Regions from separate parts of the Pseudomonas sp. OTU750018 genome, predicted to be linked through region 2. Evidence: predicted binding sites of a transcription regulator. Region 2 holds the regulator's gene; the other holds the start of a gene.
What was found. Region 2 encodes FliA, which starts transcription of late flagellar genes. Its sites were predicted from a motif close to CTAAAGTTTNNNNNNNNNNNGCCGNTAA; they were not measured.
Positions count from the first base shown of each region.

Region 1: a site for FliA is predicted at 3,245-3,272, ahead of HCI85_RS11025 (methyl-accepting chemotaxis protein). Genes of this name have one in related genera too.

Region 1 covers NZ_JAAPAU010000002.1:479,640-487,550, reverse strand. The annotation lists gene HCI85_RS21340 (PDC sensor domain-containing protein) at 8-343, opposite strand; partial or broken gene HCI85_RS21335 (methyl-accepting chemotaxis protein) at 572-916, opposite strand; gene HCI85_RS21110 (hypothetical protein) at 1,457-1,579, shown strand; gene HCI85_RS11035 (amidohydrolase family protein) at 1,686-2,657, shown strand; gene HCI85_RS11030 (DUF3859 domain-containing protein) at 2,720-3,184, shown strand; gene HCI85_RS11025 (methyl-accepting chemotaxis protein) at 3,372-4,997, shown strand; gene fabB (beta-ketoacyl-ACP synthase I) at 5,076-6,296, opposite strand; gene fabA (3-hydroxyacyl-[acyl-carrier-protein] dehydratase FabA) at 6,309-6,824, opposite strand; gene HCI85_RS11010 (response regulator) at 7,001-7,911, opposite strand, start outside.
Region 2 covers NZ_JAAPAU010000002.1:1,075,739-1,083,649, reverse strand. The annotation lists gene fliR (flagellar biosynthetic protein FliR) at 1-385, shown strand, start outside; gene flhB (flagellar biosynthesis protein FlhB) at 389-1,525, shown strand; gene flhA (flagellar biosynthesis protein FlhA) at 1,658-3,781, shown strand; gene flhF (flagellar biosynthesis protein FlhF) at 3,797-5,098, shown strand; gene fleN (flagellar synthesis regulator FleN) at 5,176-6,006, shown strand; gene fliA (RNA polymerase sigma factor FliA) at 6,003-6,749, shown strand; gene HCI85_RS13950 (chemotaxis response regulator CheY) at 6,847-7,221, shown strand; gene HCI85_RS13945 (protein phosphatase CheZ) at 7,241-7,911, shown strand, end outside.

The DNA.
Region 1 (7,911 bases), 600 kb from region 2:
GTCAGCCTCAGACCAGTGCAGACAGCCGCACATCGGCCCCTAGTACGCGCAGTAATTGGCCACGGGCATCGAGGATCGGTACCGAAATGGTGAAACAGAAGTCGTCGGTTGCCGATGAGCGATAGACCTGGGTGATATGACTGCACATGCTATCGGCCGCGGCGCGAAACCACGGACGTTGCTGCCAATTGCGGCCTTTGCAACTGCTGCTTTCACTGTGGTTCACATCGGCGGCAAAGATGTTTTCGGAGAGCTGCACGCCGCGGTTGTCGACCAGGTAGAACAGCTCAAACCGCGCATCGCGCTTGAGGGTTTCACCGAGCAGGCGTTCGGCGGTGGCCATATCCGCGCTCATGCCGGGTTGGCTAGCCAGCTGCTCGACACTGGCCTGCACGGCGTGGTGAATCTCCAGGCGGAAATCACCCAGCCCCGCCAGCAGACGGTCGCCATCTTCGCGCACCGCCTGGCTGTGGTGCAGCACCTGGCTGGCCTTGCCGAGCAATTCGCCGGCGACCCTGGCGATGTTCTGCACGTCACCGTTGATTGAGCGCACGGCTTGGCCGATCTGCTCGGTGCCTGCGGCGATCTGGCCCACGCGACTGTCCAGGCGATCCATGGCCTGGCGGGTGCTGTCCAGACCACCGCCAACGGCGAGCATGCCATCGCGGCCATCGGCCACGGCCTGGTGCATGTGGCTGCCTGCTTCGGTGAGTTGCTGCATGCCGCTGCGAAAACGCTCGATGATGTCACTGACCTGCGTGGTGGCGTCGGTGGTATGCCCGGCCAGGCGCCGTACTTCCTCGGCCACCACGGCAAAGCCACGGCCATGCTCGCCTGCGCGGGCAGCCTCAATGGCCGCATTCAGCGCGAGCAGGTTGGTCTGCTGGGAAATACTAGCGATCACCCCGATCACTTTGCTGACCTCTTCAAGCTGGCTAGTCAGTTGTTGAATCACCAGCTCCAGTTGCTGTTCGCTCTTGCCGATCACCTCTACTTGTTGCAGTACCGCCTGGCCGCTCTGTTGGCAACCATGCAGGGTGGCGGTGACTTCAGCGGACAGCTGCGCGACTTCGGCGGCGCCGGGTACCAACTCGGCGTCGAGGGTGGTGGTGACCTGTTCACTGGCGCTGGCGATCAGTTCCGAGGACTGCGCCAACGTTTGCCCGCTCTGCTGGTTAGCGGCGGCGATACGTGCCAGTTGTGGGGCATGCGAAGCAATGCCGACTGCTGCGCCCAGGCTGGTGCGGATGCGTTGGTGCAGGCCTGCGCTGAAGTCATTCAGGCGCGACATCCAGCGATAGTTATCGCCCAGGCGGGCGGTGAGGTCGTGCTGATTGAACAGCGCATCGAGCGCAATGTCGTCCGTGTTCTTGCGTGGGGTCGAGCGCAATAGCTGAAGCATGGCGAATTCCTTCTAGGGTCTGGCGGTTGCACTGCAAGCCAAGTGCCATCACTGATGAGCCGCGTCATGCTGCTGACGCTGGAAAACAGTCACTGTGGCCGCCCTGTTCTGGTGCTGCAGGTTGTGGATTGGGCCTCTGTGGTGCTGTTTGCTCGCTACTCGCCGCTCTGCGCCTGAACTTGCGTCTGACACCTGGGGTCTATGCTGCTCTGACTGTCTGGAGGATATGCCCTTGCCTGTATCGCGTTTGAGTGTTGCCCTGTTGCTCGGCCTACTGAGTGCAATGGCCCAGGCCCGCGACTATCGCTACAGCGATGCCCATCTGCATTACGTGGATTTCTTTCAAGAAAGCGCGGGTATGACTGAGTTGTTCGAGCAGATGGCGGCCGGCAATATCGAGCATGTGATGCTCTCAGGCATTCCGGTGGCGAAGAAATGGCATGAGGATGAGCCCAAGCGTCCTCGTTATTACGCGGGTGATGATGCCAATGCCTATTGGTACAGCGCCACCGATGTGTTGGTGGCGCATGCCTACAAACAGGTGCCCGCTGAACAGCGCAAACGTCTGCACCCGTTTCTCTCGGGCTTTAATCCGAACGACAAGAATGCCGATGCACATATCCGCCGAATGCTCGAACTCGACCCAGGGCTGTGGCAGGGCATTGGTGAGGTTTTCACTCGGCATGACGACCTCACCGCGCTGATCCATGGTGATGCGCCACGGGCCAACAACGAAGCCCTGGCGCGGGTCTTTCACCTGGCTGCCGAGTACGACCTGCCAGTGATGCTGCATTCCAATATCACCTCCAAGCGCGAACGCAATCCGCTGTACCTGCAGGAAATCGAGGACCCACTGCGCAACCATCCACATGTGCGGTTTATCTGGGCGCATGCCGGTACCAGCATGGAAATTCACCGGCATCAGGAAAAGCTGGAGTTCCTCCTGCCCACCCTGGAGCGGATGCTTAAACAGTACCCCAATCTGTATATCGATCTGTCCTGGACCATGCTTCGGCCCTACCTGCTTGATGCTGAGGGGCAACCTGATCCAGCCTGGGTAAAGTTGGTCAGCAGCTATCCCGCGCGCTTTATGCTGGGCTCTGATGTGGTCGGGCGTTTCTCAAGTTTGCCGGACTACATGAAAGGCTTTAAGCCGTTTCTCGATGCTTTACCGGAGAAGGTTGCCCATCAGGTGGCGCTCGACAATTTCCTCGCGGTATTGCCACGTAAGGTGCAAGCCGAGATGACTGAGTAGAGCTGTCATAGCCCTGTCACACGGGTGTCATAGGCTCGCGCCATCTAAATAAGGAGCGCGACATGCAATACACCCGTTTCAGTGGCTTGGCCGCACTTGTGTTGATCAGCAGCCTGGCGCACGCCGAAGTGCGTGTTGAAGGTCCGATCGAATACGGCGTTTTCGCCAGTGACTATCAGGACTTTCAGGAAGGTGAGCGGGTGTTGACCCGCAGTAACCAGCAGATTGAGCAAGGCGACGTGATCCCCGCCAAGCTCGGTACCAAGTTCGGCATGCGCTATACCTTGGTCGGCAAGGTGGCGGATGACGCTCCGCTAACTTTGCTCTACCTCACCCCTGGAGTGGTTACTCCGCAAGGCACGCGCCACGACAAATTTGTGGTCACGCAAAAGCTGGTTCCCGGTGCGCCGCAGGATGTCATGGCCTTTGAGTTCACCGAAAAGCATGAAGTGGTGCCAGGTGAGTGGCACTTTATGGTGTTTCAGGATGACCGCAAATTGCTGGAGCAGCGCTTTATCGTGCGTTGAAGTTAAGTGAAGTCGTAATGCTAAACCCGAGCCTTGGCTCGGGTTTTTTATGTGCGAGGGGTCAAGAATCTAGTGCTAGAGTCGATACGGAATCTGTAGATATTGGCTGAAGGTCTTAAGGTCCTTATAAGGATAATGGCCATATGCTATCGAGCAAGCTGCTTCAGAACCGTAAAGGACGGCCGTGATGACCCTAAGAAATATAAACATCGCTCCCAGAGCGTCACTTGGCTTTGGCTTAGTCGCACTTCTTGTGCTGCTGCTGGGCAGCTTCTCCCTGTTGCAAATGTCAGAGATGAACAAGCAATCAGCTGATGTAAATGAAAACTGGCTGCCCAGCGTGCTGAGCCTGGGTGAGATGAGCCAAGACATTCTAAGGCTGCGAGCTCTGACACTGCGCCTGATGCTTAACAGCGATGAAAGTGCGACGCAGCAGAATCTCGTCCGTGTGGAGGAGTTTAAAAACCAGTTGCACACGGCTCAGAGTAACTATGAAAAATTAATCTCGAGCCCTGAAGAACGCACGATTTACGAGCGTTTCAAACAGGCTGAAAGCAGCTATCTGCAGGAGCAATCGAAGATCGTAGCCGCTGTCCGTCAAAATGATCTTGATGCTGCACTGGCGGTTGCCAATGGCCAGCTGAATGGGCATGCGGACAGTATGGCCAAAGCCCTCGCTGATTTGTCCGAAATGAATCGGGTGGGAGCCTCCGCAGCGGCTGAAAAGGCTGATCAAGTATTTTCCAGCGCCCGTACATGGGTCATTGTGATGATGCTGGCCGCCCTTGGTCTGACGGTGATTCTGGCGTTGCTGCTGACCCGTAGCATCGTCGCGCCGCTGACCGATGCGGTACGGGTGGCTGAAGTGGTGGCAGGCGGCAACCTGACCCAATCAATTGAAGTGCAGGGCAGTGATGAGCCGGCACGTTTGCTGAGTGCGCTGCAGACCATGCAGCAAAGCCTGCGTAACACTATCCAAAATATCTCGGACTCCTCTACGCAGCTGGCCTCGGCCTCGGAAGAGCTCAGTGCGGTCACTGAAGACTCCACCCGTGGTTTGCATCAGCAGAACAATGAAATCGAGCAGGCGGCTACCGCGGTCAATGAAATGACCAGTGCCGTGGAAGAGGTTGCGCGTAATGCCGTCAGCACCTCTGAAGCGTCCAGCGAGTCCAATCGTACGGCGCAACATGGCCGCGAGCAGGTGCGCCAGACTGTTGAGTCGATCAGTCATCTGGCGGACGACGTGACCCATACCGCTTCCGAAGTGGAGCAGCTGGCCGGGCAGGTGCGCGATATCAGCAAGGTACTGGATGTGATCCGTTCGATTGCCGAGCAAACCAACCTGCTGGCACTGAACGCTGCGATTGAAGCCGCGCGTGCGGGTGAGGCCGGACGCGGTTTTGCCGTGGTAGCCGATGAAGTGCGGGCCCTGGCGCACCGTACGCAGCAGTCGACCCGTGAAATCGAGCAAATGGTCAGCGGCATCCAGCAGGGCACCGATAAAGCAGTTAACGCCATGCAGAACAGCAACAGCCGTGCCCGTTCAACCCTTGATGTGGCCAAGGCGGCCGGCCAAGCGCTGGATGAGATTGCTGCCGCGATTTCGCAGATCAATGAGCGCAATCTGGTGATCGCCAGCGCTTCGGAAGAACAGGCTCAGGTGGCCCGCGAAGTGGATCGCAACCTGGTGAATATCCGAGATCTGTCGATGCAGTCTTCAGCCGGTGCCAACCAGACCAGTGCGGCCAGCCAGGAGTTGTCACGCCTGGCGGTGGACCTCAATGCACTGGTAGCGCGCTTTTCTATCTGAGTAAGCTTGGCGCAAGCCACAATAAAAAAGGCCATCCCGAGGGATGGCCTTTTTTATGCTGCAAACATCGGGTGTGGCTTATTTGCCTGCCCAGCGTTTGAGTACCAGAGTGGCGTTGGTGCCACCGAAGCCGAAGCTGTTGCTCATCACGGTGTCGAGCTTGGCGTTCTCAACGGTGCTGCGCTGGATCGGCAGGTCGGCGATTTCCGGGTCGACTTCGTCGATGTTGACCGAGCCGGCGATGAAATTGCCTTCCATCATCAGCATGCAGTAGATCGCTTCCTGTACGCCGGCGGCGCCCAGGGAGTGACCGGACAGGCTCTTGGTCGAGCTGATGGCGGGCGCCTTGGCACCGAACACTTCGCGCACTGCGCGGCTTTCCGCAACGTCGCCGACCGGAGTCGAGGTGCCGTGGGTGTTCAGGTAGTCGATTGGGCTATCGACGGTAGCCAGAGCCTGCTGCATGCAGCGCACTGCGCCTTCGCCGCTCGGGGCGACCATGTCGTAGCCGTCGCTGGTGGCGCCGTAACCGACGATTTCGGCGTAGATCTTCGCGCCGCGCTTGAGTGCGTGCTCCAGTTCTTCGACCACCACCATGCCGCCACCGCCAGCGATAACGAAACCGTCACGCTTGGCGTCGTAAGCACGCGAGGCTTTTTCTGGAGTTTCGTTGTACTGAGTGGAGAGGGCGCCCATGGCGTCGAACAGGAAGCTCTGGCTCCAATGTTCCTCTTCACCACCGCCGGCAAACACTACGTCCTGCTTGCCCAGCTGGATCTGCTCCATGGCATTACCGATGCAATGGGCGCTGGTGGCGCAGGCCGAGGAGATCGAGTAGTTAACGCCCTTGATCTTGAACGGCGTGGCCAGGCAGGCGGACACGGTGCTGCCCATTGTGCGCGGTACGCGATAGGGGCCAACACGCTTGACGCCTTTCTCGCGAAGGATGTCCATGGCCTCCATCTGGTTGAAGGTCGACGCGCCGCCGGAGCCTGCGATCAAGCCCACGCGTGGGTTGGAGATTTCTTCTGCGCTGAGGCCCGAGTCCTTGATCGCCTGCTCCATTGAGAGGTAAGCGAAAGCCGCTGCATCCCCCATGAAGCGATAGACCTTGCGGTCGATCAGCTCTTCCAGGTTGAGGTCAACCGAGCCAGATACCTGGCTGCGCAGGCCCATTTCGGCATAGGCAGGGTTGAAGCGGATGCCTGACTTGCCAGCACGCAGGTTGGCAGAGACGGTGGCTTTGTCATTGCCCAGGCAGGAAACGATGCCCAGGCCGGTAATCACGACGCGACGCATGCAGAGAGTCCTTTAAAAATTGTCGGTAGAGGTGAACAGACCAACGCGCAGGCCTTCGGCGCTGTAAATCTCGCGACCATCAACGCTGACGCTGCCATCGGCAATCGCCAGAACCAGGGAGCGGGCGATGGTGCGTTTGATATGGATGTTGTAAGTGACTTTCTTGGCGGTCGGCAGCACCTGACCGAAGAACTTCACTTCGCCCGAACCCAGGGCACGGCCACGGCCTGGATTGCCCTGCCAGCCAAGGTGAAAGCCCACGAGCTGCCACATGGCATCGAGGCCCAGGCAGCCTGGCATCACCGGGTCGCCTTCGAAATGGCAGGCGAAAAACCAAAGATCAGGAGTGATATCGAGCTCGGCGACTATTTCGCCCTTGCCGTACTTGCCGCCGGTGTCGCTGATATGAGTGATGCGATCGATCATCAGCATGTTCGGCGCGGGCAGTTGCGCATTACCTGGGCCGAATAGTTCGCCGCGACCGCAAGCGAGCAGTTCTTCCCGGGTGAAGGCGTTTTGTTTGGTCATGCGAGCTCCTCAATATGTCCCATGCGCCAAGGCTGGGCGAATCGTCCTGGCTGGCGGCACAGTCTGCTGCGCCTGCCAACAGCCTAGTCATAGACTGTTGCGTTGTGGTGAAAGTCACAGCCTTGTGAGTACAGTTGTACTCCGCTCCTGTTGGCCTGTCATAGCGCCCATGTTCATTAGCCTGCAGCAGTTGAGCCTTCTTGACTACCCGTCGATGGTCGAGGAGGCAGCCAGCGCTGCAGGATTCGCTGCAAATCGGCCCGTTTAAAGGGTTTTGCCAGGTAGTCATTCATACCCGATTGTAAGCAGGCCTCGCGGTCGCCCTGCAAGGCGTTGGCGGTCAGCGCGATAATAGGCAGTTCGCTGCAGCCAGGCAGGCGACGGATCTGCCGTGTGGCCTCGTAGCCGTCCATAATTGGCAGACGGCAATCCATCAGAATCGCTGAATAACGCTGCTGGCTGACCTGATGCACGGCCTGTGCGCCATCTCCAACCAGGCTGACCCGATAGCCCAGGCTGCGCAGCATGGCTTCGATCACGGTCTGGTTGACCGGGTTATCTTCGACCAGCAGCACCGGTTGGCCGTTCCCCTGGTCCGCTGGCAGTGGTGTCTCGCTGGTAGCGGGTGCGACGTGCTGGGAAAACGGCAGTGGCACTTCCAGGGTAAATACCGAGCCCTGACCTTCCTGACTGACTGCGCGCAGGGTGCCGCCCATGCGTTCGGCAAGGGTTCGGGCAATCGGCAAACCCAGCCCGGTGCCGCCGTAACGTCTTGAAATAGAAGTGTCAGCCTGCTGGAAGGCATCGAACATATGTTCAAGCCGCTCAGGGGATATTCCGATGCCGCTGTCATGCACCGCACAGCTGAACCACAGCACCTGGTTATCCAGCGCCTGCCAGCTGCTGTGCACACGAATATTGCCGGTTTCGGTAAATTTCAATGCGTTGCCGATGAGATTGACCAGAATCTGCCGAATCCGCGTAGGGTCGCCTTGTACCTGTAGGTTCTCCAGGCCACTTTCGGTTTCCAGCAGTAATTGCAGGCCACGCTGTTGGGCGCTGTGTTGGAACACCTGAATCGAACTTT
Region 2 (7,911 bases):
GATCTTGGTGACCTTGCTGTTTCTCGCCATGAACGCCCACCTGGTGGTGTTTGAAGTGCTGGCTGAGAGCTTCTTCACCCTGCCAGTAGGTGGTGGCTTTCTGGTGGAAAACTACTGGGAAATTGCCAACAAACTAGGCTGGGTATTGGGGGCGGCTCTGCTTCTGGTATTACCGGCGATTACCGCGTTGTTGGTGATCAACCTGGCATTCGGGGTAATGACCCGCGCCGCGCCGCAGCTGAATATCTTCTCCATTGGTTTCCCACTGACCCTGGTGTTGGGCATGGTCATCGTATGGATTGGCATGGCCGATATCCTCGCGCAGTACCAGGTATTTGCCACTGAGGCGTTGCAGTTTCTGCGTGAAATGGCGGGGGCGAGTTAAGCCATGGCCGAATCCGAGAGCGGTGCCGATAAAAGCGAGGAACCCACGGAGAAACGCCTACGCGAATCCCGTGAAAAGGGGCAGATTGCCCGTTCTAAAGAACTCAATACCTTGGCGGTTACCCTCGGTGGTTTTGGCGGCATGCTCGCGTTTGGTGGCAGCATGGCTAACGCCATGCTCGATATCATGCGGGGTAATTTCTCGCTGACCCGCGAGGTGATCATGGATGAGCGCAGCATGTCGCTATGGCTGGCGGCTTCTGGGCAGATCGCTCTGGAAGCGCTGTTCCCGCTGTTCGTGTTGTTGTTGATTGTGTCGATTGTGGGGCCGATCTCTCTCGGTGGCTGGCTGTTCTCGGCCGAAGCCATGGCGCCCAAACTCAGTCGCATGAACCCTCTGGCAGGGCTTAAACGCATGTTTTCGACCGATGCCTTGGTTGAGCTGCTCAAGGCGTTTGCCAAGTTCACCCTGATTCTGTTGGTGGGCGTAGCGGTGCTTTCGGCCTGGCAAGAAGACCTGCTGGCGATCGTCCATGAACCGATTGAAGCGGCCATCCTGCACTCCGCCACGGTGGTGGGCTGGAGTGCATTGTGGATGTCTTGCGGGCTGATTCTGATTGCCGCCGTGGATGTGCCGTTTCAGCTCTGGAGCAGTAAGCAGAAGCTGATGATGACCAAGCAGGAAGTGCGCGACGAGTACAAGGACAGCGAGGGCAAGCCCGAGGTCAAGCAGCGTATTCGCCAGTTGCAGCGTGAAATGGCCGAGCGACGCATGATGCAGTCGGTGCCCGACGCTGATGTGGTCATCACCAACCCGACGCACTTTGCCGTGGCCTTGAAGTACGACCCGGCCAAAGGCAGTGCGCCGGTGCTGCTGGCCAAGGGCGGTGACTTCACCGCATTGAAGATTCGCGAAATCGCCAACGAGCACAAGGTCATGGTGCTGGAATCACCAGCCTTGGCGCGGGCGGTGTTCTATTCCACTGAGCTGGATCAGGAAATCCCGGCCGGCCTGTACCTGGCCATCGCTCAGGTCTTGGCGTACGTCTACCAGCTGCGTCAGTACCAGGCGGGCAAGGGCAAACGTCCTGGCCCGTTGCCGGATATGCCCATCCCGCCAGATTTACGCCGCGACGAGTAACGCTCAGCCACATTGCTTTGGCGCGTTGGCTGTTTGACGGGCTCTGACAAAGTTGGACAGCTTCTTGCAAAACCCCTCCCAAAGGCGCGACTCGCGTCAAAAGATTGAATTGGCTGGGGTAGTGGTGTGGCAATAGATCGCTCACAAATGATCGGTGATGTGCGCAGTAACCTGTCGGGGTTGAAACAGGGCAACCTGGGCATCCCACTGTTGCTGCTGGTCATGCTCGGCATGGTCATGCTGCCGATTCCACCGTTTCTCCTTGATGTGCTGTTTACCTTCAGTATTGCCCTGTCGATCGTCGTCCTGCTGGTAGCGATCTACGCCCTGCGCCCGCTGGATTTCGCGGTATTCCCGACCATTCTGCTGGCGGCAACCTTGCTGCGTCTGGCGCTTAACGTCGCCTCCACGCGGGTGGTGCTACTTAACGGTCAGGACGGTCACGACGCTGCGGGTAAGGTGATCCAGGCCTTCGGTGAGGTAGTGATCGGTGGTAACTACGTGGTCGGTATCGTGGTGTTCGCGATCCTGATGATCATCAACTTCGTGGTGGTCACCAAAGGTGCCGGACGTATCTCCGAGGTCAGTGCGCGTTTCACTTTGGACGCCATGCCGGGCAAGCAGATGGCCATCGACGCGGACCTGAATGCCGGGTTGATCGACCAGGCGGAGGCCAAGAAGCGTCGCAGCGAAGTGTCCCAGGAAGCCGACTTCTACGGCTCCATGGACGGTGCCAGCAAGTTTGTACGCGGCGATGCGATTGCCGGCCTGCTGATTCTGTTTATCAACCTGATCGGTGGCATCGCCATCGGTATTTTCCAGCATGACCTGAGTTTCGCCGACGCCGGCCGTATCTACACTTTGCTGACCATCGGTGACGGCCTGGTGGCGCAGATTCCATCGCTGCTGCTGTCGACTGCAGCGGCGATCATGGTGACCCGTGTTTCCAGCTCGGAAGACATGGGCGCCCAGGTCAATCGGCAGATGTTTGCCTCGCCGCGGGCGCTGGCGGTGACGGCTGCGGTGATGATCGCCATGGGCTTGGTGCCCGGCATGCCACATTTCTCTTTTATCAGCCTGGGCCTGGTGGCTGCGGGTGCCGCGTACTGGATTGCCAACAAACAGCGTACAACCAAGGAAAACGAAATCAAGGAAGTGCAGCGCCAACAGGAATTGCTGCCGGCGCAGAAGGCTCAAGAGGTCAAGGAGCTGGGCTGGGACGACGTAACACTGGTGGATATGGTCGGCCTGGAAGTGGGTTATCGGCTGATTCCGTTGGTTGACCGTAACCAGGGTGGCCAGCTGCTGGCGCGGATCAAGGGCGTGCGTAAGAAGCTCTCCCAGGAGATGGGCTTTCTCATGCCCTCGGTGCATATCCGCGACAACCTGGACCTGCAGCCCAATGCCTATCGCCTGACGCTGATGGGGGTCAGCGTGGCCGAGGCCGAGGTGTACCCGGATCGCGAGCTGGCGATCAACCCGGGCCAGGTGTTCGGTCCGCTCAATGGCATCGCCGCCAAGGATCCGGCATTCGGTCTGGAGGCGGTGTGGATCGACCCGACTCAGCGCGATCAGGCGCAGTCGCTTGGCTACACCGTGGTAGACGCCAGTACCGTAGTGGCGACCCACCTCAACCAAGTCCTGCACAAACATGCCCACGAGCTGCTGGGTCATGAGGAAGTGCAACAGTTGATGCAGCTCTTGGCCAAGAGCTCGCCGAAGCTCGCTGAAGAGCTGGTGCCAGGAATGATTTCCCTGTCAACCCTGCTCAAGGTGCTGCAGAGCCTGCTGCAGGAACAGGTGCCGGTACGCGATATCCGCACCATCGCCGAGGCCATCGCCAATGTTGCGGTGAAGAGTCAAGATCCCGCCGCGATGGTGGCGGCGGTACGCGTCGCGTTGGCTCGCGCAATCGTGCAAAGCATTGTGGGACTAGAGCTGGAGCTGCCTGTGATCACGCTGGAACCCAGGTTGGAACAGATATTGCTCAACAGTATCCAGAAGGCCGGTCAAGGCTCCGAGGAGGGCATCCTCCTGGAACCTGGCATGGCCGAGAAGCTGCAGCGTTCCCTGGTGGAAGCGGCGCAGCGCCAGGAGATGCTCGGCAAGCCAGTGATTCTGCTGGTTGCCGGTCCGGTCCGGGCGATGCTCTCGCGATTCGCGCGGCTGGCGGTTCCGAGTATCCATGTACTGGCATACCAGGAAATTCCGGATAACAAGCAGGTCACCATCGTTGCGACGGTGGGGCAGAACTAACCGAGGTTACAGGCCATGCAGGTCAAACGCTTTTTCGCCGCTGATATGCGTACCGCCATGAAATTGGTGCGTGATGAGCTGGGTGCCGATGCCTCGATCATTGGCAATCGCCGGGTAGCCGGTGGTGTCGAATTGACCGCCGCGCTGGATTATCAGGTGCCAGCCGCACCGGCCCGTCAGCCCAACCCTGCGTTGGAAGCAGAGCTGCGCAAGACTCAGGCGAAAATTGCCACGGCCCAGGCCGAGCTGACCACCCGCACTCAGGTCGATGCCGGCAAAGATCGTCAGCTGTTTGGCGCGGCAGACAGCCTGCCTGCTGACAGCTTGGCGGCCGTGATGCGCAAATCGCAGGCAGTGCCAGCTGCGGCAACCGATCAGCGCGCTCTGGATGCCATGCGTTTCGAACTGCATGGCCTGCGTGAGCTGATTGAAGTGCAGCTGGGCTCGATTGCCTGGGGTCAGTTGCAGAACCGTCGCCCGCAGCAAGCCAATTTGTGGCGTCGCCTGCAGCGCATGGGCTTGTCGGCCGAATTGTCGAAAGCGCTGCTGGAGCGTGTGAATACGGTGACTGAACCTCGCCAGGCCTGGCGCATGGTGCTGGCGCATCTAGCTCACGCGATCAAAACGCCGAAGCAGGAACCGATGGAAGAGGGCGGCGTAATCGCCTTGGTAGGCCCCGCTGGCATGGGCAAAACCACTACTTTGGCCAAGCTGGCCGCGCGTTACGTGCTCAAGTACGGCGCGCAGCATATTGCCCTGGTCAGCCTGGACAGCTACCGCATTGGTGCTCAGGAGCAGCTCAAGACCTTGGGGCGTATTCTCAATGTCCCGGTGACCCTGGTTGACCCTGGCCAATCGTTGACTCAAGCCTTGGCACCGCTGGCGCGTAAGCGAGTGGTGCTGATTGACACCGCCGGCCTGCCCGCCAATGACCCAGCCCTGCGCATGCAGCTGGAAACGCTGGCCAGCCGTGGCGTCAACGCAAAAAATTATCTGGTTATGGCCGCTACCAGCCAGGGCCAAGTGCTGAAAGCCGCCTACCATAGTTATAAGCGTTGCGGCTTGTCTGGCTGCATTCTGACAAAAGCGGATGAGGCCACCAGCCTGGGTGAGGTTTTAGGACTGGCTATTAGCCAGCGTCTACCGGTAGCCTATCTCGCTGATGGGCCACGCATTCCCGATGATTTGCAGATTCCACGCAGTCATCAATTGGTTAGCCGGGCCGTAGGGCTGCAGGCGACCCAGGATCCAAGCGAAGATACGATGGCGGAGATGTTTGCCGGGCTTTACCAGCAACCCGCACGACGCGTCAGTTAAGCGTCCTGCTGTTGGCAATGAACCGCGCTTAGCCAGCCAAGTGGCTCCAGTCGAAGTTAGACAAGGTGTGTAGAAATATGGGTATGCATCCCGTACAGGTGATTGCGGTGACCGGCGGCAAAGGTGGCGTCGGTAAGACCAACGTCTCGGTGAACCTGGCGTTGGCCCTGGCTGATCTCGGCCGTCGGGTGATGCTGATGGACGCCGACCTTGGCTTGGCCAACGTCGACGTGTTGTTGGGCCTCAGCGCCAAACGCACCCTGGAAGACGTTATCAGTGGCGAGTGCGAGCTGCGCGATGTGTTACTGCAGGGCCCTGGCGGCATTCGTATCGTGCCGGCAGCCTCGGGTATTCAGAGCATGGTGCAGCTGTCACCCATGCAACATGCGGGGCTTATCCAGGCGTTCAGCGATATCAGTGACAACCTCGACGTGTTGATCATCGACACCGCCGCGGGTATTGGTGACGGTGTTGTGAGCTTCGTGCGCGCTGCCCAGGAAGTGCTGGTGGTGGTGTGTGATGAGCCGACTTCGATTACCGATGCCTACGCACTGATCAAATTGCTTAATCGCGATCACGGCATGAACCGTTTCCGGGTATTGGCCAATATGGCCCATAGCCCGCAGGAAGGTCGCAACCTCTTTGCTAAGCTGACTAAAGTGACTGACCGTTTCCTTGATGTTGCCCTGCAGTATGTAGGCGCGGTGCCATACGACGAGTCAGTGCGCAAGGCCGTGCAGAAGCAGCGTGCGGTCTACGAAGCCTTTCCGCGTTCGAAGTGTGCGCTGGCGTTCAAGGCGATAGCCCAGAAAGTTGACGCCTGGCCGTTACCGGCCAATCCGCGTGGCCATTTGGAGTTTTTCGTTGAGCGTCTGGTGCAGCAACCGATCGCGGACACGGCTATATGACAGCAGCCTCTGGACTTCGTATGTATAGCAAGGCGCAGGCGCAGGATTCCCAGCACCAGTTGATCGAGCGCTACGCGCCCCTGGTCAAACGCATTGCCTATCACCTGTTGGCCCGCCTGCCGGCCAATGTACAGGTCGACGATCTGATTCAGGCCGGAATGATCGGCTTGCTCGAAGCGTCAAAAAAATACGACTCCAGTAAAGGCGCCAGTTTCGAAACGTTTGCGGGTATTCGCATTCGCGGTTCGATGCTCGATGAAGTGCGCAAAGGCGACTGGGCGCCACGTTCGGTGCATCGCAATAGCCGCATGGTCAGTGATGCAATTAGAAAAATTGAGGCCAGAACGGGTCGAGACGCTAAAGATCAAGAGGTTGCGGCCGAACTCCAATTGAGTCTCGAGGATTACTACGGCATTCTTGGCGACACTTTAGGCAGCCGCCTGTTCAGTTTCGACGACCTGTTGCAGGACGGCGAACACGGTGGGCTGGGTGAAGACGCTGGCAGCAACCACCTCGAACCTTCTCGTGATCTGGAAGATGAACGCTTTCAGGCGGCCCTGGCAGATGCCATTGCCAACCTGCCGGAGCGCGAGCGCTTGGTGTTAGCGCTATATTACGATGAAGAACTGAATCTTAAAGAGATCGGCGAGGTGTTAGGGGTTAGCGAATCACGTGTAAGCCAACTACACAGTCAGTGTGCCGCACGTTTACGTGCTCGACTGGGTGAGTGGCGCGCACATTGAGTTGTATTCGCTGATGCTGGGCCGGTTTCACGATTAAAAGCGCATGCAGGTTGCTGCCTGCGTTTGGGACTGTACGGAGGTCGACTTGGACAAGAACATGAAAATCCTCATCGTTGATGACTTTTCAACGATGCGACGGATCATCAAGAACCTTCTGCGTGACTTGGGGTTCACCAATACCGCGGAAGCGGATGATGGCGTAACCGCGCTGCCCATGCTGCAAAGCGGTAGCTTCGATTTCCTCGTGACTGACTGGAACATGCCTGGCATGACGGGTATCGATCTGTTGCGCGCAGTGCGTGCGGATGATCGCTTGAAAACCTTGCCGGTGCTGATGGTCACGGCAGAAGCCAAGCGTGATCAGATCATCGAAGCAGCCCAGGCGGGGGTTAACGGTTATGTGGTCAAGCCGTTCACAGCCCAAGTGCTGAAAGAGAAGATTGAAAAGATCTTCGAGCGGGTCAACGGCTGATGTTTGCCACGAGGGTGCTATGGAGCATAAAGATTCCGTTCAAGGTGACCTTGAGTCGACCCTGAAATACAACGCTCGCCAACTGGTAGATAGCCTGGAACAAGGCAACTTTGGTGAAGCGGTACAGCTGATACATGAGCTCAACAAGGCACGTGACCGTGGTCTTTACCATGAAGTCGGTAAGCTGACTCGTGAGCTGCATAACGCCATCGTCAATTTCCAGCTCGACCCCCGTGTGCCACATGCCACTGAGGTTTCGCAAATTACCGATGCCACTGAGCGCCTGAATTATGTGGTGACGATGACCGAAAAAGCGGCCAATCGCACCATGGATCTGGTCGAGCAAAGTGCCCCGCTGGTAAATGACCTCAGCGATGAAGCGCAAAGCCTCAGCGGTGATTGGGGGCGCTTCATGCGCCGCGAAATGAGTGCCGATGGCTTTCGCGAGTTAGCCAAGCGTGTGGAGCTGTTTCTCGCGCGAAGCGAACGCGACGGTGCCAAGATTTCTGCACACCTCAATGACATCCTGTTGGCTCAGGATTATCAGGACCTGACCGGCCAGGTGATCAAGCGTGTAACGCAGCTGGTTACCGAAGTGGAAAGCAACTTGCTGAAACTGGTGCTGATGGCCAGTCAGGTCGATCAGTTTGCCGGCATTGAGCACAACCATGAGTTGCTCCGCGCCGAACA